DNA from 2 places in the Stenotrophomonas sp. CS3K5 genome. Region 2 is predicted to be linked to the other one. Evidence: predicted binding sites of a transcription regulator. Region 2 holds the regulator's gene; the other holds the start of a gene.
The links. The regulator HrcA, encoded in region 2, represses chaperone genes, less so after heat shock. The targets are predictions, from matches to a motif close to TTNGCACTCNNNNNNNNNGAGTGCNAA.

Region 1: a site for HrcA is predicted at 9,030-9,056, ahead of AC5YGJ_RS11380 (co-chaperone GroES). Genes of this name have one in related genera too.

What each region holds. Positions count from the first base shown of each region.
Region 1 is NZ_JCAKRX010000006.1:212,587-222,907, forward strand. Features, by position in the region: gene AC5YGJ_RS11330 (3-deoxy-7-phosphoheptulonate synthase) at 1-242, opposite strand, end outside; gene AC5YGJ_RS11335 (hypothetical protein) at 541-798, opposite strand; gene AC5YGJ_RS11340 (DUF6616 family protein) at 888-1,226, opposite strand; gene AC5YGJ_RS11345 (DNA alkylation repair protein) at 1,273-2,013, opposite strand; gene AC5YGJ_RS11350 (MarR family winged helix-turn-helix transcriptional regulator) at 2,010-2,510, opposite strand; gene AC5YGJ_RS11355 (sensor histidine kinase) at 2,582-3,880, opposite strand; gene AC5YGJ_RS11360 (response regulator transcription factor) at 3,913-4,620, opposite strand; gene AC5YGJ_RS11365 (aspartyl protease family protein) at 4,695-5,657, shown strand; gene AC5YGJ_RS11370 (serine hydrolase domain-containing protein) at 5,725-6,888, shown strand; gene groL (chaperonin GroEL) at 6,963-8,612, opposite strand; gene AC5YGJ_RS11380 (co-chaperone GroES) at 8,696-8,983, opposite strand; gene AC5YGJ_RS11385 (endonuclease) at 9,341-10,321, shown strand, end outside.
Region 2 is NZ_JCAKRX010000003.1:225,364-235,684, forward strand. Features, by position in the region: gene AC5YGJ_RS06035 (MFS transporter) at 1-69, opposite strand, end outside; gene AC5YGJ_RS06040 (AraC family transcriptional regulator) at 142-939, shown strand; gene dnaJ (molecular chaperone DnaJ) at 1,046-2,170, opposite strand; gene dnaK (molecular chaperone DnaK) at 2,325-4,247, opposite strand; gene grpE (nucleotide exchange factor GrpE) at 4,430-4,945, opposite strand; gene hrcA (heat-inducible transcriptional repressor HrcA) at 5,009-6,073, opposite strand; gene recN (DNA repair protein RecN) at 6,189-7,850, shown strand; gene AC5YGJ_RS06070 (LysR family transcriptional regulator) at 7,957-8,874, opposite strand; gene AC5YGJ_RS06075 (SGNH/GDSL hydrolase family protein) at 8,971-10,224, shown strand; gene fur (ferric iron uptake transcriptional regulator) at 10,300-10,321, opposite strand, start outside.

The DNA of each region.
Region 1 (10,321 bases), on a different contig from region 2:
TCGCGCAATGGCTTCAGGCGCTGGGCGTACTCGATGGCGGCACTCGGGTCGTGGATCGAGCACGGGCCGACCACCACGGCCAGGCGGTCGTCACGGCCTTGCAGGATCTGGTGCAGGGCCGCGCGCGAGGCGCTGACAGTGTCGGAAGCTTCATCGTCACACGGCAGCATCGCCAGCAGCTGGGCGGGCGGTGTCAGCGGTTCGATGGTGCGGATACGCAGGTCGTCGGTGTGCGGGGGCATTGCGGGGGTTCTCCGGAACGTTGGGGGTCCCCAGCGTGGCGGCATGAAAAAAGCCGCCAGGTTCGCTGGCGGCTTTCGGGAATGCGTCTGAAGCTTTCTTCAGGGTGAGCGCAATCCTTCCTCCGCCAGAGGCTTCGGAAAGTAATACCAAAAGTAAAAGCTGGCGCGGGCTGCGTTCATGGGGTGTATTGATAGCACAGCTTTTGCGCAGTGCAAAATGTTTCATCCGCAACTGGGGAAGCGGTTCAGCGATGTGCGCACCCGCACCGCCTATCGGCGCGCAGGCACGCGAAACCGCTCATTTGCCATGCACTTCCACATCCAGCAGCAACCCCTCATGGATGTCGGCCCAGCGCTCCAGCACGCGCCCCAGCTCCTGCCGCGCCTCATCCAGCTGCTCGGGATTGAGCAGGGAACGGGCGGTGTAGAGATCGGACACCAGCCGGCGCAGGACCGGTTCCGGGATCGCCACCGACGGTCCTTCCACCTGCGGCAGCTGCAGCGCGGGCGTATCGCCTTGCGGGCCGTACAGCGTTACCTGGAGCGTGCTCTGCATGATCGACTTCCGTGCGGATGACAGGGGCAATGCACTGTTTATCGCGTCCGGGTGACAGGCGCATGTGCCGTGGGCATCTGCAGGCGCTGCTACAACGCGGCCAGATCGGTCAGGTGCTGTGCCATGTCATCGTCGGCACCCAGTGCGTTGGTGGTGGTGAAGTACCGATGCCAGCCGGTGGCAGCAATGCCTTCGACCAGGGCATCGGCGTCTTCCCGGCTCTCGCACCTCCAGACAGCATAGAACTGCTCGCTGCTACCGTGCGCTACGCCGGAGAGAACGCGGCCCATTGCTACCGCCGTGATGCGGGCCGGGTCGAAATGCTGCATGCCCGCACCGATGCGGTCGAAGAAGGCGGTGCGTTGCTCGGGCGGCAGTGCGGCCCAGGCGGGCGTGGCGGTGTAGAGCTCGATGAGCGTGTGCGACATGGCGTTCTTCCTTGAGGGTTTGAGGGTTGCCGGCCAGCGGCCGGCACTACTGCAGCGAACGTAGTGCGCGATTGCGGATGTAGGCGTTGGCGCTGCTGTGGTGTCCACGCTGCCAGCGCGCGCACAGATCGCTCAGCCAGCGCGGCTGGGTCTTGCCGGCATCGTTGAGCCAGTTGCCGACCGAATCCTGCACGTAGCGCTCGGGGTCGTTGGCCAGGGCTTCAAGCATCGGCAATGCATGTTCTGGATGCTGCTTGAACAGCGCGATATGCGTGGCCCACACGCCTCGCGGGCGCAGGGCTTCACAGGCGAAGCGACGCAGGTAAGGCGATGCTTCATCTGTCCACGGCAGCAGCAGCTCAAGCGCCTGCAGCGGTGCCGCCACGATGTCCATGCGCAGTGCCAGCCACGCCCATTCGCGCACGCCGAAATGCGGGTCATCGGCGAGTGGACGCATCGCCTGCAGCTTCGCCGCAAGGGATGCAGCACTGTCGCCGCCGATCAGATGGCAGGCCCAGCCACGCACGGTGTCGGAAGGGTGCGCTTGCCACTGCAGCGGATCACCCTGCCCGGCTTCGCGCAGCAGCGTCGCGGCCAACGCCATGCGCACGGTGATGCCTTTGCCTGCTGCATCACGCATGCGTTGCACGGCGGCCGCCTGCAGCATGGGCACCACCGCAGGCAGCAGTGCACCGAAGTCCATTGCCAGGCATTCGGCCAGATGGGTGGCGGCGGTGCTGCCGGTGTTGAGCGCACGAAGGCGCTCTGCCGGAATCGCGGCGCTCATGCTGCCGGCTCCCGACCCGCATCGGTGTGCTGCCAGACCTTGTGCAGCAGCTGCGAAAGCTGCTGCTGTTCGCCAGCATCCAGCCCGTCGAACAGGCCACCGATCCAGTTGCTGTGCTGTTCGAACAGGCGTTCGGCCAGGCGCCGGCCTTGCGCAGTCAGCACGATCTGCAGGCGACGGCCATCTTCGGCATCGCTGCGACGTTGCAGCAGCCCTTCGCGCTGCAGGCCATCGAGCAGGCCGCTGATGGTGGCGCGGGTGACGCCGGCGCGCTCGGCCAGTTCATGCGGCGGCAGCGTGCCACCGGCACCGTGCAGCAGGAACAGCACGATGAAGCGGCCTTCACTGAGCCCGTGCGGCGCGAGCCGGCTGGCGCAGTCGCGATCGATCGCCGAGGACAGCGACAGCAGCTGGAAGCACAGACGCAGCTGGGCGACATTGGCGTGACCACGTCGCTGTGCTTCCTCCAGCAGGGCATGGTGCTTGGCTTCGATCATCGGTCGCATCATTATGATTAGGCGCCTAATCATAATATGAAAAGTACGCTCAGGTCGATCAGGCGTTGAGGTCAGGAATGCGTGGCCAGCAGCAGCCGGGCGATCAGCCCGCCACCTTCGCGGGGCAACAGCAGCAGCTCGCCGCCATGCCGCCGCGCGGCGTTGGCGGCGACTGCCAAGCCCAGCCCGGTGCCACCGGTGGCGCGGCTGCGCGAGCTCTCGCTGCGCTGGAATGGCTGCAGCAGGCGCGCACGGTCGGCCTCGTCGATGCCGGGGCCACGATCCATCACGTCCAGCTGCACCCTCTTGCCGGACACAGCTGCCCGCAGCTCTACCACGCCCGCGTAGCGATCGGCGTTGTCGATGAGATTGTCGATCGCCCGCCGCAGCAACAGCGCGTCGCCCTGCCACGGCAGCGCATCCGGCCCATCGAGGGAGATTTCGACGCCGCGTAGCAGCGCGCTCTGCACGCATTCCTCCAGCAGCGCGGCCAGGTCCAGTGGGCGCATCTGCAAGGGTTGCAGCTCACCACGTGCATAGTCGAGCACCTGCTCGATCATCGTGTCCATGCGCTCGATGTCGGCCACCATCCGCGCCGCCTGTTGCGGTGGCGCGAACTCCGCACGCAGGCGCAGGCCGGTCAACGGTGTGCGCAGATCATGCGCGACGGCAGCGAGCATGCGGGTCATCTCCTGCGCCTGTTCGTGCAACCGCTCGCGCCCGGCACTGATCGCGCGGGCCAGTACCTGCACCTCGCGCGGGCCATCGTCCGGAAGCGGTGTAGTGGCCTGCAGGTCCACGTTGGCGCTGGCCTCGGCCAGCCGCCGCAGGGGTCGGCCGAGGCGGATCGCTGCCCAGGCGGCCAGCGGTGCCAGCAGTACGGTTCCCGCCACCAGCGCCAGCACGACCTGCCGGCGCCACGCTGCCAGATCGCTGTGGTCGCTGCCCACCACCTGCCATCGACCATCGGCCCGGCGCACGGCCAGTTCGAACGGCGTCCACTGCATGGCGGTCAGCACCGCGACCTGTGCCTGCAACGCATCCGCACGCGCCTTGGCGTCGAGCACAGCGCCGCCTTCGATGACCTGCACCTCCGGCGCCTTGCCGCGGCTGCTCCAGACCAGCTTCACCTGCTCCAGCGGCTGCCCCAGCTGCGCGGCCACCAGATGGGTGAGCCAGTCATTGCTGATGCCCTCGGGTGCAGACACGCGGGTTTCCAGGTGCAGGCCCAGCGCCGCGGCAGAGCGTTCACCACGCAGCACCTGCATGGCCTGGTCCAGCCGCATCGGCGGCGGCGCCGGTCGCGGCATCCAGCCCACTACCGCCACGCTGACCAGGGTCGCCAGCAGCAGGCTGGCCAGGGCCAGCATCGCGATCCAGCGCGCGGTGGACCAGCGCGCCCTCACAGCACCTGTACCTCGGCGTCGAAGCGGTAGCCTTCGCCGCGCAGGGTCTGCACCAGTGCCTCGGCGCCGGGTGCTGCCTGGCCCAGCTTGCGGCGCAGGCGGCTGATCGCCAGGTCGATGGCACGGTCGACGCTCTCGCTGTCCTCGCCACGGGTCAACGACAGCAGCTGCTCGCGCCCCAGCACCCGCCCGGCACGCTCGGCGAGCGCCAGCAACAAGGCGAACTCGCCACGGCTGAGCGCCAGCTCGCCGCCATCGGGGGCAAGCAGGCGGCGCTGTTCGGGAAACAATCGCCAGCCGCAGAAACGCAGCTCGCTGGCTACCTGGGTGCGCAGTTTGTCCTGCCGGCGCAGCAGTGCGCGCACCCGCGCCAGCAGTTCGCGCGGATCGAAGGGTTTGCCCAGATAGTCATCGGCCCCCATCTCCAGGCCGATCACCCGGTCCGGCGCGGTGCCCATTGCCGACAGCATCAGGATCGGAATGGCGCGCGCCTGCAGCCGGCGGCATACCGACAGGCCATCCTCGCCGGGCATCATCCAGTCCAGGATGATCGCGTCCGGGCGCTCGCTCTGCAGCAGCACATCCAACGCTGCGGCATCGGCGGCCGCGCGCACCTGGTAGCCGTGCAGCAGCAGGCAGTCGGCAATGGCATCACGGATGCTGGCATCGTCATCGACAACGATGACCCGGGCTGGAGTGTTCATGCGGTTAGTATCGTGCAGGTGTGTATCAGGACGGTATCAACGCCGATGTTCCGGCGATACGCCGATGCGCGCCAATGGGCCTCCCCGTTCAACCCCGGAGACTTCCCGTGCGCCTCACCCTGCTGCCCCTGCTTGCCGCCGCCTTCCCCACGCTGGCCGCCGGCACCCCCGAACATGTACTGCCGATGTGGATGCAGGGCGGGCACCCGACCGTGGCGCTCTCGCTGGATGGCCGGGCCGAACCGCTGCGCTTCGTGGTCGACAGCGCCGCAGGCGCGACACTGGTTGATGGTCGTGTGGCACGCCGATATGGCCTCGTCGATGGCAAGGCCGAAGTCTCGATCGCGCAGGGCGCCAGTACCTCGGGCGCGCAGCTGCGGCGCATACGCACCACCACGTGGCAGCTGGGTAGCTGGCTGCTGCAGGCCAGCGCGCTGCAGGCCGATCTGGCGTCGCTGACCGAGGGCGACGATCCCGCCATCGACGGCCTGGTCGGCAATGACCTGACCGCACGCTGGGACACCCGGTGGGACTTCGTTCGAGGTGAGCTGTCGTTGTCGAGAACCGGCACCCTCCCCTTCGACGATGACAGCTGCCAGTCCAATGCAATGCCGGACCGCGCCGAGGGCCTGCGCGATTTCGGATTCATCACCCTTGCCTTCGGCGGAACGAACATCGCTGCCGTGGCCGTGGTCGATACCGGCGCCGCGCAGACCGTACTCAACGATGCCGCTGCGCGCGCCCTGGGATTGCGCACCGATGGCAGCGATCCGCGCGTGCGCGTGCGCAGCAATGGCACCGAAGGCCTGGGCGGGAAGCCGCACCCGACCTGGCTGTATACCCTGCCCGGCATGCACAGCGCCGGTTGGCAGCACCCGGCCATGGAGGTCAGGATCAGCGAGCTGCCGGTGTTCAAGGCCATCGGACTGGATAAGCGCCCCGCGCTGATCCTCGGCGCCGATGCCATGCGCGGCGGCCAGGTCGACATCAGCACCGGCGCGGCGCGGATCTGCCTGCGCCGCCCGTCCGACAGCTGAGGCCGGGCCATGACGCCGGCGACCGGCTGGCGTAGCATCGCGCCACGTCCCGCCAGGAGGTCCACGCATGCGCCGTGCTGCCCTGTTGTTGCTGACGCTGTTCCCGCTGGCCGTGCTGGCCGCCCCACCTCCGGTACCCACGCCGGCCCGCATCGACACCGAAGCGCAGCGGCTGATGCGGGCCGCGCACGCGCGCGGCATGGCGCTGGCGGTGATCGATGGCGGCAAGGTGGTGCACGTGGCCGCCTACGGCGAGCGCAATGCCGCAGGCGAGCCGCTGCGCACCGACACCGTGATGTATGCCGCGTCGCTGACCAAGATGGCGTTCGGCCACCTGGTCGCACAGCTGGCGCAGGACAGGAAGATCGAGCTGGATGCCAGCATCGCTGCGGCGCTGGACAAGCCCCTGCCGGACTATGCGCCCGAGCCGAAGAAGTACGCCGACTACCGCGTGCTGGCCGATGATGCGCGCTGGCGCCAGCTCACCCCGCGCCTGCTGCTCAACCATTCCAGTGGCTTTGCCAACTTCGGCTTCCTGGAACCCGATGGCCGCCTGAAGTTCCACTTCGATCCGGGCAGCCGCTACGGCTATTCCGGCGAAGGGCTGATCCTGTTGCAGTTCGTGATCGAGCGTGGGCGGCTGGGCCAGGACGTCGGCACATTGATGCAGCGGCAGGTGTTCGACCGCTTCGGCATGACCCGCACCAGCATGATGTGGCGTGAGGATTTCGCCGCCAACCTGGCCGATGGCTGGACGGCAGAAGGCGCGACCGAACCGCACGATGAGCGCAGCCGCGTACGTGCGGCAGGGTCCATGGATACCACCATCGCCGACATGGCCCGCTTCGCCGCCGGCTACGTGCGTGGCGACGGGCTGTCCGCATCGATGCGCCGGGAGCTGGTGCGGCCGCAGCTGCCGATCACCACCGCCAGCCAGTTCCCCACCCTGCAGCCAGAGCTGCCGCCTGCACAACGGCACCGGAACCTGGCGGCGGGGCTGGGCGTGGTGACGTTCCAGGGCCCGCAGGGGGCCGGCTTCTACAAGGGCGGCCATGATGATGCGGTGGGCAATACGCTGGTGTGCATCGAACAGGGCCAGCGCTGCGTGGTGATCCTGGGCAACGATGTCCGCGCCGAGGCGGCGTTCCCGGCCTTGGTGCGCTTCGTGCTGGGTGAAACCGGCGTGCCGTGGGAATGGGAATACGGGGCGAACAAGCCGTTCGTGCGCTGACCGCATTGCCCAGCGCGCCCACAAAAAAACCCCGCCTTGCGGCGGGGTTTCTGGTGCATCGGCAACGCGGGGACTTAGAAGTCCATGCCGCCCATGCCACCCATGCCGCCCATGCCACCGGCGCCACCCATGGCCGGCTCGTCCTTCTTCGGAGCTTCGGCAACCATGGCTTCGGTGGTGATCATCAGGCCCGCGATCGAGGCCGCGTTCTGCAGCGCCGAGCGGGTCACCTTGGTCGGGTCCAGGATGCCGAACTGCAGCATGTCGCCGAACTCGCCCGTGGCGGCGTTGTAGCCGAAGCTGCCGGTGCCTTCCTTGACCTTGTTGATGATGACCGACGGCTCTTCACCGGCGTTGGCCACGATCTCGCGCAGCGGGGCTTCCATCGCGCGCAGGGCGATCTGGATGCCGTGGTTCTGGTCTTCATTGGCACCCTTCAGGCCGGCCAGCGCGGTGACCGCACGGACCAGGGCCACGCCGCCGCCCGGGACCACGCCTTCTTCAACGGCTGCACGGGTAGCGTGCAGGGCGTCGTCGACGCGATCCTTCTTTTCCTTCATTTCGATTTCGGTCGAGGCGCCGACCTTGATCACGGCAACGCCGCCGGCCAGCTTGGCCACGCGTTCCTGCAGCTTCTCGCGATCGTAATCGGAGGAGGTGTCCTGGATCTGGGTCTTGATCTGGCCGACGCGTGCGTCGACGGCCGCCTTGTCACCCACGCCATCGATGATGGTGGTGTTTTCCTTGGAGACCTGCACCTTCTTGGCGCGGCCCAGGTCCTTGATGGTGGCCTTTTCCAGCGACAGGCCCACTTCTTCGGAGATCACGGTGCCGCCAGTCAGCACGGCCATGTCTTCCAGCATCGCCTTGCGACGGTCGCCGAAGCCCGGAGCCTTGACGGCCACGACCTTGACGATGCCACGGATGGTGTTGACCACCAGGGTGGCCAGCGCTTCGCCTTCGACTTCTTCGGCCACGATCAGCAGCGGCTTGCCGGCCTTGGCGACGCCTTCCAGCACCGGCAGCAGGTCACGCACGTTGGAGATCTTCTTGTCGTGCAGCAGGATGAACGGGTCATCCAGGTCAGCGGTCTGCGACTGCTGGTTGTTGATGAAGTACGGGGACAGGTAGCCGCGGTCGAACTGCATGCCCTTGACCACGTCCAGCTCGTTGTCCAGGCCCGAGCCTTCTTCAACGGTGATGACGCCTTCCTTGCCGACTTCCTTCATCGCATCGGCGATGATCTGGCCGATCGACTCGTCCGAGTTGGCCGAGATGGTGCCGACCTGGGCGATCGCCTTGTCGTCGGCGGTCGGCTTGGAGATGTTCTTCAGCTCGGTGACGGCGGCCACGACGGCCTTGTCGATACCACGCTTGAGGTCCATCGGGTTCATGCCGGCGGCCACGGCCTTGGCGCCTTCGCGGATCAGGGCCTGGGCCAGCACGGTGGCGGTGGTGGTGCCGTCGCCGGCGTCGTCATTGGTGCGCGAGGCGACTTCCTTCACCATCTGTGCGCCCATGTTCTCGAACTTGTCAGCCAGTTCGATTTCCTTGGCGACGGAGACGCCGTCCTTGGTGATGGTCGGAGCGCCGAAGCTCTTTTCCAGCACGACGTTGCGGCCCTTCGGGCCCAGGGTGGCCTTGACGGCATTGGCGAGAACATTGACGCCGCGCACCATGCGCGAACGGGCGTCTTCACCGAAACGAATATCCTTGGCAGCCATTGCAGTTACCTCATTGGTAGCGCCGGGCCATGCCCGGCGGCTGGGTGTTTGGAATCAGGGGATGAAGCAGGTCGCGTCGAGGCTCAGCCGATGATGGCGAGCACGTCGTCTTCGCGCAGGACCTTGTACTCGACGCCTTCGCTCTTGTACGAGCTGCCGGCGTACTGGCCGTAGATGACCTTGTCGCCGACCTTCAGCGACGGCGCGCGCACGCTGCCGTTGTCCAGCGGCTTGCCCGGGCCGACGGCCACGACTTCACCCTTGGTGGACTTTTCCTTGGCCGAATCCGGGATCACGATGCCGCCGGCGGAGATTTCGTCGGCTTCGATCGGCTTGACCACAACGCGGTCGTGCAGCGGCTTGATGCTCATGAGAGACCTCTTAAGTTATTGATTGGTCTGAAAAAGTCTGGCGATGTTAGCACTCACCCCAGGTGACTGCCAGCATTGCTCGCGAAAAAGCCCGACGAATCGGGAGCAGGACAGAGATGGAGCTGGCCCCGGACCTTTCAAGGGCGGTCCCGGAAAAAATTTCGTCGCGGCCAGGCCGCACGATGCGGCCCTGCATGAAGACGTTCAGCCCGGTGAAACGCGTCGAATCGCGCGCCGACACCCTCGACTTTTGGTGATCAGCGTCGCACTGTCAGATATCTGACGTTCATTTACGACAAAGTGTCACCGGATCGGCCTTAGGCTCGGCCGCGCATTCCCAATCACAAGGAGTTGTCGATGCGATTGCTGTCCCCGCTTGCCGCCGCCTGCCTGCTGGCGCTGGCCGCCGCGCCGGCCCAGGCCGAGGTCTTCATCAACGAACTGCACTACGACGACAGCACCGCCGCCGGTGACGTCGGCGAAGCGATCGAGGTGGTGGCCACCGCCGGTGAGGATCTGTCCGGCTACCGCCTGTACCTGTACAACGGCAGCAATCCGTCGGCCGCCACGGTCTACGCCAACAACCCGGTCCCGGCCGGCAGCGCCGCCGGCTGCGGCAGCGCCAGCATCGCCGTGGTCAGCTACCCGACCAACGGCCTGCAGAACGGCCCGAACGACGGCATCGCCCTGGTCGATGCCAGCGGCAAGGTGGTCCAGTTCCTCAGCTACGAGGGCGCCATCACCGCCTCCGGTGGCCCTGCCGCCGGCATGACCAGCCAGAACATTCCGGTGGCCGAGACCAACAGCACCGCGCCGGGTACCTCGCTGCAGCTGACGGGCAGCGGCAGCCAGTACGCCCACTTCACCTGGGCCGAGTCGGCCAGGCAGACCTTCGGCAGCTGCAACAACGGCCAGACCTTCAGCGGCGGCGGCACCCCGGGCCCGAACACGCCGCCGTCGGTGTCCACCACCACCCCGGCGCAGGGCAGCAGCACCTTCCCGGCCGCGGCCGATCTGGAAGTGGTGTTCAGCGAGACGGTGAACCTGGCCAGTGGCGCCTTCGCGCTGAGCTGCGGCACCTCCGGCAGCGTGCCGCTGACCTTCCCGGCCAGCGGCCGCAGCGTGAAGCTGTCCACGAATACCGCGCTGGTGGCCGGTGAAGCCTGCCGCTTCGACATCCGCGCCGCGCGCATCAGCGACCTGCAGGGCGCGCACCCGGCCGCCGACAGCCGCATCGCCTTCACCGTGGCCAGCACCGGCGGCAACCCCGACCCTGGCAATCCGGGCGTACCGGCCGGCTACTACTCGAAGGTGAACACCTCCAGCCCGAGCCAGCTG
Region 2 (10,321 bases):
GGAAATGGCAGCCAGCACGCCGGGAGCCACCGGGCGCGAGGTCGTTGCGGGAGAAGCCAGGGCGGACATGGACGCAGTGAGGTTGGGGGCGAGCCCCGCATGCTACGGTTGCCCTCCCCTCCCTTCTGCCGCGTTCGGGTCATGGCCTATCGCAAAAAGGACATTGCCAGCGATGTCGACCCGGCCGCACCGTGGCGGGAGGTGCCGCTGCACCGCCCGGTCACCTACCGGGTTACCCAATACCCGGCCGGCACCCACATCGCAGGCCACAAGCATCAGCGCCACCAACTGGTCTATGCCATCTCGGGGCTGATGGTGGTGCGCTCGGAAGTCGGGCGCTGGGTGGTGCCCTCGACCCGTGCAATCTGGATGCCGGCCGGCATGGTGCACGCGGTGGACTGCATCGCCGCCGTGCACATGCGCAGCCTGTACATCGATCCGTTGTTCGCGCCGCAGTTGCCGGCCGAGCCGTTCGCGGTGCAGGTGGCCCCCTTGCTGCGCGAGCTGCTGCAGGCGGCCACGCTGATCAAGGGCGAGCACATCGAAGACAGCCGCGATGGCCGCGTGGTGCGGCTGCTGCTGGACGAGCTGCATCGCATGGATGTGCTGCCGTTGCATCTGCCTGCCGCGACCGACCCGCGCCTGCAGCGGATCTGCCAGCACATCCAGAAGCACCCTGGCGATGACGCCACGCTGCAGGACTGGGCGCAGGCACTGGAGGTGGACGTGAAGACCATCCAGCGGCATTTCGGCAGCGAACTGGGCATGACCTTCGGGCAGTGGCGGCAGCAGGCACGGTTGCTGGCCGCGCTGGAACGGCTGGCGGTCGGCGACAAGGTCATCGATGTCGCGTTGGCGATGGGTTATGACAGCCCCAGCGCGTTCACCAGCATGTTCAAGCGGCAGCTGGGGCAGACGCCGGCGGCGTTTTTCCGGTGAGCATTCCCCGGTAGCGCCGGGCCATGCCCGGCGGAATGCAGCCGCGCCCGCATACGAAAACGCCGGGCATGGCCCGGCGCTACCGTTCAACGCTTGCGTTGAAAACTCAGGACGTCATCCGGTCCCAGAAGCCCTTCACGCCATCCATGAAGGTGGCCGACTTCGGCGAATGCTTGCGCGCTTCCTCGCCGACGAAGGTGGCTTCGAACTGTTCCAGCAGCTTGCGCTGCTCGTTGGTGAGGTTGACCGGGGTCTCCACCACGACGCGGCAGTACAGGTCGCCTTCGCTGCGGCTGCGCACCGAGCGCACACCCTTGCCGCGCAGGCGGAACAGCTTGCCGGTCTGGGTCTCGGCCGGGATGCGGATCTCCGCTTCGCCGCCGAGGGTCGCCACGCGCACGGTGTCGCCCAGCGCGGCCTGCGAGATGCGGATCGGCACTTCGCAGTGCAGGTCGTCGCCATCGCGCTGGAAGATGGCATGCTCGCGCACGCGCACTTCCACGTACAGGTCACCCGGCGGGGTACCGGCCGGACCGGCCTCGCCCTCGCCCTGCAGTCGGATGCGGTCGCCGGTATCGACGCCGGCCGGCACCTTCACCGACAGCACCTTGTCTTCCTCGACACGACCATTGCCGTGGCAGGTCTTGCAGGGCTTGGCGATGATCTGGCCACGGCCGCCGCAGTTGTGGCAGGCCTGCTGCATGGCGAAGATGCCACGCTGGATGCGCACCTGGCCACGGCCATGGCACACGTTGCAGGTTTCGACCTTGCCGTCTTCCGAGCCACTGCCATCGCAGTCACCGCACTCGGCCAGGGTCGGAATTTCGATGCGGCGCTCGACGCCACGCACCGCTTCTTCCAGGTCCAGCTCCATCACGTAGCCGATGTCGGCACCACGGCGCGCCTGGCGCGGACCGCCGCCGGCACCGCCAAAGATGTTGCCGAAGATATCGCCGAAGATATCGTTCATGTCCGGGCCGCCCGGACCGCCACCGCCCATGCCGTGCTCGAACGCGGCGTGGCCATGGCTGTCGTACATGCGGCGCTTGTTGCCGTCGGACAGTACTTCGTAGGCTTCCTTGCACTCCTTGAAGGAGGCTTCGGCAGCCGTATCGCCCGGGTTGCGGTCCGGGTGGAACTTCATCGCGCAGCGACGGTAGGCCTTCTTCAGTTCTTCATCGTTGGCGGTGCGGGCAACGCCCAGCACTTCGTAGTAATCGCGCTTGCTCATATCGTGGATCGCATTCCGGAAAGTCGGGATTCGTCAAAGCGGAAGAGCGGAACCAGGTCCGCTCTTGCGTCGGGCGCCCCGACACGCCGGGTGGCGGTCAGGACCCTGATGCGACAACGGGACGCTGCCAGGCAGCGTCCCGTGTCGGTCCGGATCAGGACTTCTTGTCGTCCTTGACTTCGGTGAACTCGGCATCCACCACGTCGTCGTTGCCCTTGCCAGCGTTGCCGGCGTCGGCGCCCGGGGCACCGCCCTGGTCGGCCGAGGCGGCAGCGAACAGCGACTGGCCGGCTTCTTCCAGCACCTTCGACTTGGCTTCGATCTGTGCCTTGTCGTCACCCTTCATCGCGGTTTCCAGATCGGCCAGCGCCGCTTCGACCTTGCCGATGACATCGCCGCCGACCTTGCTGCCGTGCTCGGTGATGGCGCTGCGGGTGCCGTGGATCAGGGCATCAGCCTGGTTACGGGCCTGCACCAGTTCCTGGAACTTCTTGTCTTCTTCGCGGTTGGCTTCCGCGTCGGCGACCATGCGTGCGATCTCTTCCTCGGACAGGCCCGAACCGGCCTTGATCTCGACCTTCTGTTCCTTGTTGGTCTTCTTGTCCTTGGCCGACACGTGCAGGATGCCGTTGGCGTCGATGTCGAAGGACACTTCCACCTGCGGCAGGCCGCGCGGGGCCGGCTCGATGCCGGACAGGTCAAACTTGGCCAGCGACTTGTTGAAGCGGGCCTGCTCGCGCTCACCCTGCAGCACGTGCACGGTCACGGCCGACTGGTTGTCCTCGGCGGTGGAGAACACCTGCGAGGCCTTGGTCGGAATGGTGGTGTTCTTTTCGATGATCTTGGTGAACACGCCGCCCATGGTTTCGATACCCAGCGACAGCGGGGTCACGTCCAGCAGCAGCACGTCCTTGACGTCGCCGCCGAGTACGCCGCCCTGGATCGCCGCACCCAGTGCCACGGCTTCGTCCGGGTTGACGTCCTTGCGCGGTTCCTTGCCGAAGAACTCGGTCACCGCCTGCTGCACCTTCGGCATGCGGGTCTGGCCACCGACCAGGATCACTTCGCTGATGTCGCTCGAACGCAGGCCGGCATCGTTCAGGGCCACGCGGCACGGCTCGATCGACTTCTTGATCAGGTCTTCCACCAGCGCTTCCAGCTTGGCGCGGGTCAGCTTGATGTTCAGGTGCTTCGGGCCCGAGGCGTCGGCGGTGACGTACGGCAGGTTCACTTCGGTCTGCTGGGCGCTGGACAGCTCGATCTTGGCGCGCTCGGCGGCGTCCTTCAGGCGCTGCAGGGCCAGCGGATCCTTGCGCAGGTCGATGCCCTGGTCCTTGTTGAACTCTTCAACCAGGTACTCGATGACGCGGTTGTCGAAGTCTTCGCCGCCCAGGAAGGTGTCGCCGTTGGTGGCCAGCACTTCGAACTGCTTTTCACCATCGACGTTGGCGATCTCGATCACCGAGACGTCGAAGGTGCCGCCGCCCAGGTCGTACACCACGATCTTGCGATCCTTGTTGTCACCCTTGTCCAGGCCGTAGGCCAGCGCGGCCGCGGTCGGCTCGTTGATGATGCGCTTGACGTCCAGACCGGCGATGCGGCCGGCGTCCTTGGTGGCCTGGCGCTGGCTGTCGTTGAAGTAGGCCGGCACGGTGATGACCGCTTCGGTGACCTTCTCACCGAGGAAGTCCTCGGCGGTCTTCTTCATCTTCTCCAGCACCTTGGCCGAGATTTCCTGCGGGGCCATCTTCTTGCCGTCGCTGGTGGCCACCCAGGCGTCGCCATTGTCATGGGCCAGGATGCTGTACGGGACGTGGGCGATGTCCTTTTGCACTTCGGCGTCGGTGAACTTGCGGCCGATCAGGCGCTTCACCGCGTAGAAGGTGTTCTTCGGGTTGGTCACGGCCTGGCGCTTGGCCGAGGCGCCGACCAGGACTTCGCCGTCCTTGGTGTAGGCGACGATCGACGGGGTGGTGCGATCGCCTTCCGAATTCTCGATGACGCGGGCCTTGCCGCCGTCCATGATCGCCACGCACGAGTTGGTGGTGCCGAGGTCGATACCAATGATCTTGCCCATGGGGGAGACTCCTGAGGATGCTTGTTGGGGTCAGTCCGGCCGTTCGGCCGGTGGATGAATACGATGTGGGGGAGGCTCGTGGAACATTCAAGCCATCTCCCGAACGCTGTGTTCAGCGCCTGGAAAACCTTGCCAGGCATGGCCTGGCACGACCGGGGCCGGGCACCGCCCGGTCCGGTCAATCAGTCGGCGGCCACCACCACCAGCGCCGGCCGCAGCAGGCGCTCGTTGAGCAGGTAGCCCTTCTGGAACACGGTCACCACGGTGCCCGGAGCCGCGCCCGGGGTCGGCACCTGGCTGATCGCCTGGTGGTGTTCCGGGTTGAACGGCTGGCCGGTCGGGTCGAGCAGGACCAGCCCGTTGTCGGCGGCGACCTTCAGCAGCTGCTTGTAGGTCAGCTCCAGGCCCTCGCGCAGCGGGTGCGGGTCATCACCGGCGGCCTTCAGGCCGGCATCCAGGCTGTCGAACACCGGCAGCAGCTCGCCCAGCAGCTTTTCGTTGGCGAACTTGCGGGCCTGCTCGATGTCGCGGGCCACGCGCTTGCGCTGGTTTTCCAGGTCGGCGCGTTCACGCAGGGCGTCGGCCTTGATCTGCTCGATCTCGGCGCGCAGGCGCTCGGTTTCGTCACTCACACCGGCCGCAGCCGCTGCATCGGCCGCGCTCTGCTGGGATTCGATATCGGGGTTTTCGTGGTTCATGTCTGGGTCCCTGGCGGTCACAGCCCGCCTCCATCCACCCTAGTGTGGGCGGGATGCTGCGTTTCAAGCGTCGGATGTTCCCGGCGTGCGGCCGGCCGGCGAAAAGGCCGCCCCCAGCACGTCGGCGGTGGCCTGGACCAGCGGGATCATGCGGTCGTAGGCCATACGCTTCGGGCCGATCACCCCCAGCACGCCCAGCACCTGTCCGTTGGCGGTGTACGGCGCGGTGACCAGCGAGACGCCCTGAAGCGGCATCATCCCGGTCTCCTCGCCGATGAAGATGCGCACACCCGGCGCCTGGATGGTCCGCTCCAGCAGCTGCAGGATCTCGCGCTTGCTGGAGAACAGCTCGAACAGCTCGCGCAGGCGCTCCAGGTCGGACAGGTCCTGCACCCCCATCAGCCGGGTCTGGCCGGCCACCAGCATGTCGTTGGCCGCCGGCTGCAGGGCCTGCTCGGCCAGCTCGATGCTGTGCGCCAGCAGCTGTTCCAGCTCGGAACGGGCATCGCGCAGCTCCAGCAGCAGGCGGGTGCGGATCTCGGCCATCGGCAGGCCAGCGAAATGGGCATTGAGGTAGTTGGCCACCTGCTCCAGCTGGCCCGGCGCGAACTCCTGGCGGGTCTCGATGACCCGGTTCTGCACCTCGTTGTCGGCGAACACCAGGATCGCCAGCACCCGGCGCCCGTCCAGCGCCACGAAATCGATCTGGCGGAAGGCGAACTGCTCGCGTCGCGGCGCGCTGACCACGCCGACGAAGTGGCTCATCGCCGACAGCAGTTCCGAGGCGCTGCCGAGCAGGGCCTGGGTGCTGCCGCCGCCGGCCAGCTCCTGGCGCAACCGGGCCAGCTCGCCCTCGCCCGGCGGCTGCATCTGCAGCAGGCTGTCGACGAACACCCGGTAGCCATGTGCAGTCGGGATGCGCCCGGCCGAGGTGTGCGGCGACGCCAGCAGGCCCAGGTCCTCCAGGTCGCCGAGGATGTTGCGGATGGTGGCCGGGCTGACCTCCAGGCCGGCCACACGCGCCAGCGTCTGCGAGCCGACCGGCTCACCGTCCTGGATGTAACGCGCGATCAGCGTACGCAGCAGATGGCGCGCACGCGGGGCAAGCTGGTCGGGAGAACCGTGCATGGAATCAACCTGTGAGACACGGACACTAGATAATGGCGGCGCCTCACCTTGGCAAGTCATTGGACCTCCCTCGCCCGCGTGCTAGCGTTGCGCGGCTGCTGATACCCCCTTACCCATGCTCAGACATCTTTCGATCAAGGATTTCGCCGTCGTCCGCGCCACCGAACTGGAGTTCGGGCCCGGCATGACCGTCGTTTCAGGCGAGACCGGCGCCGGCAAGTCGCTGATGGTCGACGCACTGGGCTTCCTGTCCGGGCTGCGCGCCGACAGCGGCGTGGTCCGCCACGGCGCGGCCCGTGCCGAGCTCTCGGCCGAGTTCGCGCTGGATCAGCTGCAGGCCGCGCGCCAGTGGTTGGCCGACAACGAGCTGGACGATGAGGAGCAATGCCAGCTGCGCCGGGTGATCCGCGCCGACGGCGGCTCGCGGTCCTGGATCAACGGCCGTCCGGTCACCCTCGCACAGCTGGCCGACCTGGCCGGGTTGCTGGTCGAAATCCACGGCCAGCATGAGCAGCAGGCGCTGCTGACTCGACCGTCGCAGCTGGCCCTGCTCGACGCCTATGCCGGCAACGAGGCCGAGCGCCGCCAGGTGCGCCGTGCCGCCGCGGCCTGGCAGGCGCTGGTCGACGAATCGCTGGCGCTGTCGCAACAGGGCGACGTCAGTGACCGGATCGGCTTCCTGGAGCACCAGCTGCGCGAGCTGGACCGCGAGGACCTGGAACCGGAGTCGATTGCCGCGCTGGGCGCCAGCCATCGCCGCCAGGCGCATGCCAGCGCGCTGCTGAGCGCCTGCCAGGCGGCCAGCAACCAGCTCAACGGCGACGACGGCAACTCCGCGCTGGACCTGCTGCAGCAGGTGCGCCACGAACTGTCGCGGCTGATCGAACACGACCCACGCCTGGGCGAGGTGGACGGCCTGATCGACAACGCCTCGATCCAGCTGCACGAAGCCCTGTCGCTGCTGGACCGGGTGCACGATGACCTCGACGCCGACCCCGAGCAGTTCGAGGAGAACGAGCGCCGCCTCGGCCGCCTGCACGACCTGGCGCGCAAGCACCGCGTGCCGATGGACGAGCTGGGCGCGCAGCGCGAACGCATGCACGCCGAAGTGGAACAGCTGCGCGGCGCCGATGAGCGCCTGCAGCGGCTGGCCGGCGAGATCGACAAGGCCGTGGCGGCCTGGCGGGTGCAGGCCGAGCTGCTGACCACCAGCCGGCGCAAGGCCGCCGCCGAGCTGTCTGCCACCACCACTGGCATCATTGCCGAGCTGGGCATGGGCGGCGGCCAGTTCCTGATCGAACTGGAGCCGCAGGATTCTGGCAAGCCCGATCCACAGGGTGCGGAGCGCGTGGAGTTTCTGGTCGCTGCCAACGCCGGCCAGCCGCCGCGCGCCCTGCGCAAGGTGGCCTCGGGCGGTGAGCTGTCACGCATTTCGCTGGCCATCGAAGTGGCCGCGCTGGATCTGGATGCGGTACCGACCATGGTGTTTGACGAAGTGGATTCGGGCATCGGTGGCGCGGTGGCCGACATCGTCGGCCAGAAGCTGCGCGCACTGGGCGAGAAGCGCCAGGTACTGTGCGTGACCCACCTGCCGCAGGTCGCCTCCAAGGGCCATGCACATTACCGGGTCAGCAAGGCGCCGGTGGAAGGCATGACCCAGAGCGCGGTGGAGAAGCTGGACAACAAGGCCCGCGAGGAAGAACTGGCGCGCATGCTCGGTGGGGTGGAAGTGAGCAAGGAAGCACGCGCCGCCGCCCGCAAGCTGCTGCAGGTGTAACGCCGGCCGAGCCGAGCATAGGCTCGGCTCTACAACCGCCCCCCCAAACGAAACCGACATGTAGAGCCGAGCCCACGCTCGGCTACGCGCACCGGCGCGGCGCATATCACCCCAACGGCCGCGCCAGGTCGACGTGCTCCACCAGGAAATCCAGGAACGCGCGCACCCGCAGCGGCAGATAGCCGCCCTGCCCCAGGAACACCGCGTGCACCTCTTCCAGGTCGCCGGGGTTGGCCGCTTCCAACACCGGCAGCAGGCGCCCGGCAGCGATGTCGGCCTGCACCTGGAACGCTGCCAGCCGTGCCAGCCCCAGACCGCCCAGCACCAGCTGGCGCAGCGCATCGCCATTGCTGGCGCGGGCGTTGCCACTGGGCAGCAGCATCCTCTCGCGACCGTCCTGCAGCAGCGGCCAGCCCTGCATCGCGCGCGCATGGCCGATATCCAGCCGGTTGTGCGACTGCAGCGCCTCGACGTCGGCCGGCAGGCCGTGGCGCTGCGCATAGGCCGGTGCGGCCACAATCATCATCCGCGTCGCCCCAAGCCGCCGCGCCACCAGGCTGGAGCTCTTCAGCGGCCCGGCCCGCACCGCCACGTCGGTACGCTGCTCCAGCAGATCGATCACCTCGTCATTGAGGGTCAGGTCCACGCCCACCCGCGGGTTGCCGTCAAGGAAGCGCGGTAGCAGCGGCAGCAGAAAATGCTGGCCAAACGGCACGTTGGAATTGACCCGCAGCCGCCCACGCGGCTCGGCATGGGCGCTGGCGCAGCGCTCGGCCTCGTCCAGGTCGGCCAGCACGCGCAGGCCGCGCTCGTAGAACGCGCAGCCTTCCGGGGTCAGCTGCAGTTGCCGGGTGGACCGCTGCAGCAGGCGCGTACCCAGCCGCTGCTCCAGCCGCGCCACCAGCTTGCTGACCGCCGACGGTGTCATGTCCAGCGTTCGGGCGGCGGCGGAGAAGCCACCGGTCTCGATCACCCGCACGAACACTTCCAGTTCGCCGGATCGGTTGATGTCGGAGCGTGCCATGGCGATGAAATCAATTCACAGATGATTATCCCTACGCAGTCTAGTTCACAGATGAGTCTGGAATCACCATGCCGCCATTCCACACGGGATCGCCCGATGAACCGCCTCCCCCAGTTCACTGCCACCACCCTGCTCGCGCTGTCCGGCGCCACCAGCGCCGCCCCCGCCCCACACTGGGTCGCCAGCTGGCAGGCCAGCCCGCAACCGGTGTGGGACGCCGATTTCCTGTTCCCGACCCTGGTGCCGGAGACACTGCAGGACCAGACCTTCCGCCAGACCGCGCGCATCAGCCTGGGCGGCACGCGCCTACGCATCCGGCTGAGCAATGCCTATGGCACGCAGCCGCTGCGAATCGGTGGCGCCAGCGTGGCGTCGCAGCCAGGTGCAACACCGCAGCCGCTCAGTTTCGACGGCCAGCCCGGCGCGTTGATCGGCCCCGGCCAGGAACGGTTGAGCGACCCGCTGGCACTGGTCACGGACAACCGCCAGGCATTGCAGGTGAGCGTCTTTGTGCCTGGGCCGACAGCGGTTCGCACCTTCCACTGGGACGGCCGCCAGACCAGCTGGATCGCCCCCGGCGACCAGAGCCGGGCACGCGACCTCAGCGATGCCACCGCCACCACAGCCCGGCTGTTCCTGACCGGCATCGATGTCGAAGCGCCGGCCAGCGCACGCAGCGTCGTGATCATCGGCGATTCGATCACCGACGGCGCGACCGCCAGCCTGGACCAGGACCAGCGCTGGACCGACCACCTGGCCGTACGGCTGGCGCCGCGTGGCGTGGCGGTGATCAATGCCGGAATCTCCGGCGGCCGCCTGCTGAGCGACGGCATGGGGGAATCCGCACGGGCCCGCTTCCAGCGCGATGTGCTGGATCAGCCCGGGGTGGCCAGCGTGATCGTGCTGATCGGCATCAACGACATCAGCTGGCCCGGCACGGCCTTCGCCCGGCGGCAGGCCCGGCCCACGCTGGCGCAGCTGCAGGCCGGCTACCGTGACCTGGCCGCGCGGGCACATCGACGGGGCCTGCGCATTCTGGGGGCGACCCTGCCACCGTTCGCCGGCGCCCTGCCCGGCACGCCGCTGGACGACTACTACCACCCGGACAAGGACGCGCTGCGCCGGCAGCTCAATGCCTGGCTGCGCGCGAGCAGCCCGTTCGATGCGGTGATCGACCTCGACGCTGCCCTGCACGACCCGGCCGATCCGTCGCGGATGGCCGCCGCCCATGACGCCGGCGACCACCTGCACCCAGGCGACGCCGGCAACCGGGCGATGGCCGAGGCGGTGGATCTGGACGCCCTGCTTGGAAGTCAGGGGTCGGCCGGGGTCAGATCCCTTTGCGCCTAGCAAAGAGCTCTGACCCCACCAACAAAAACCCCGGGCAAGCCCGGGGTTTCGTCGCATCTGGCTGGCCGGAACGGCCTACTTGCGCTTCTTGCGCACG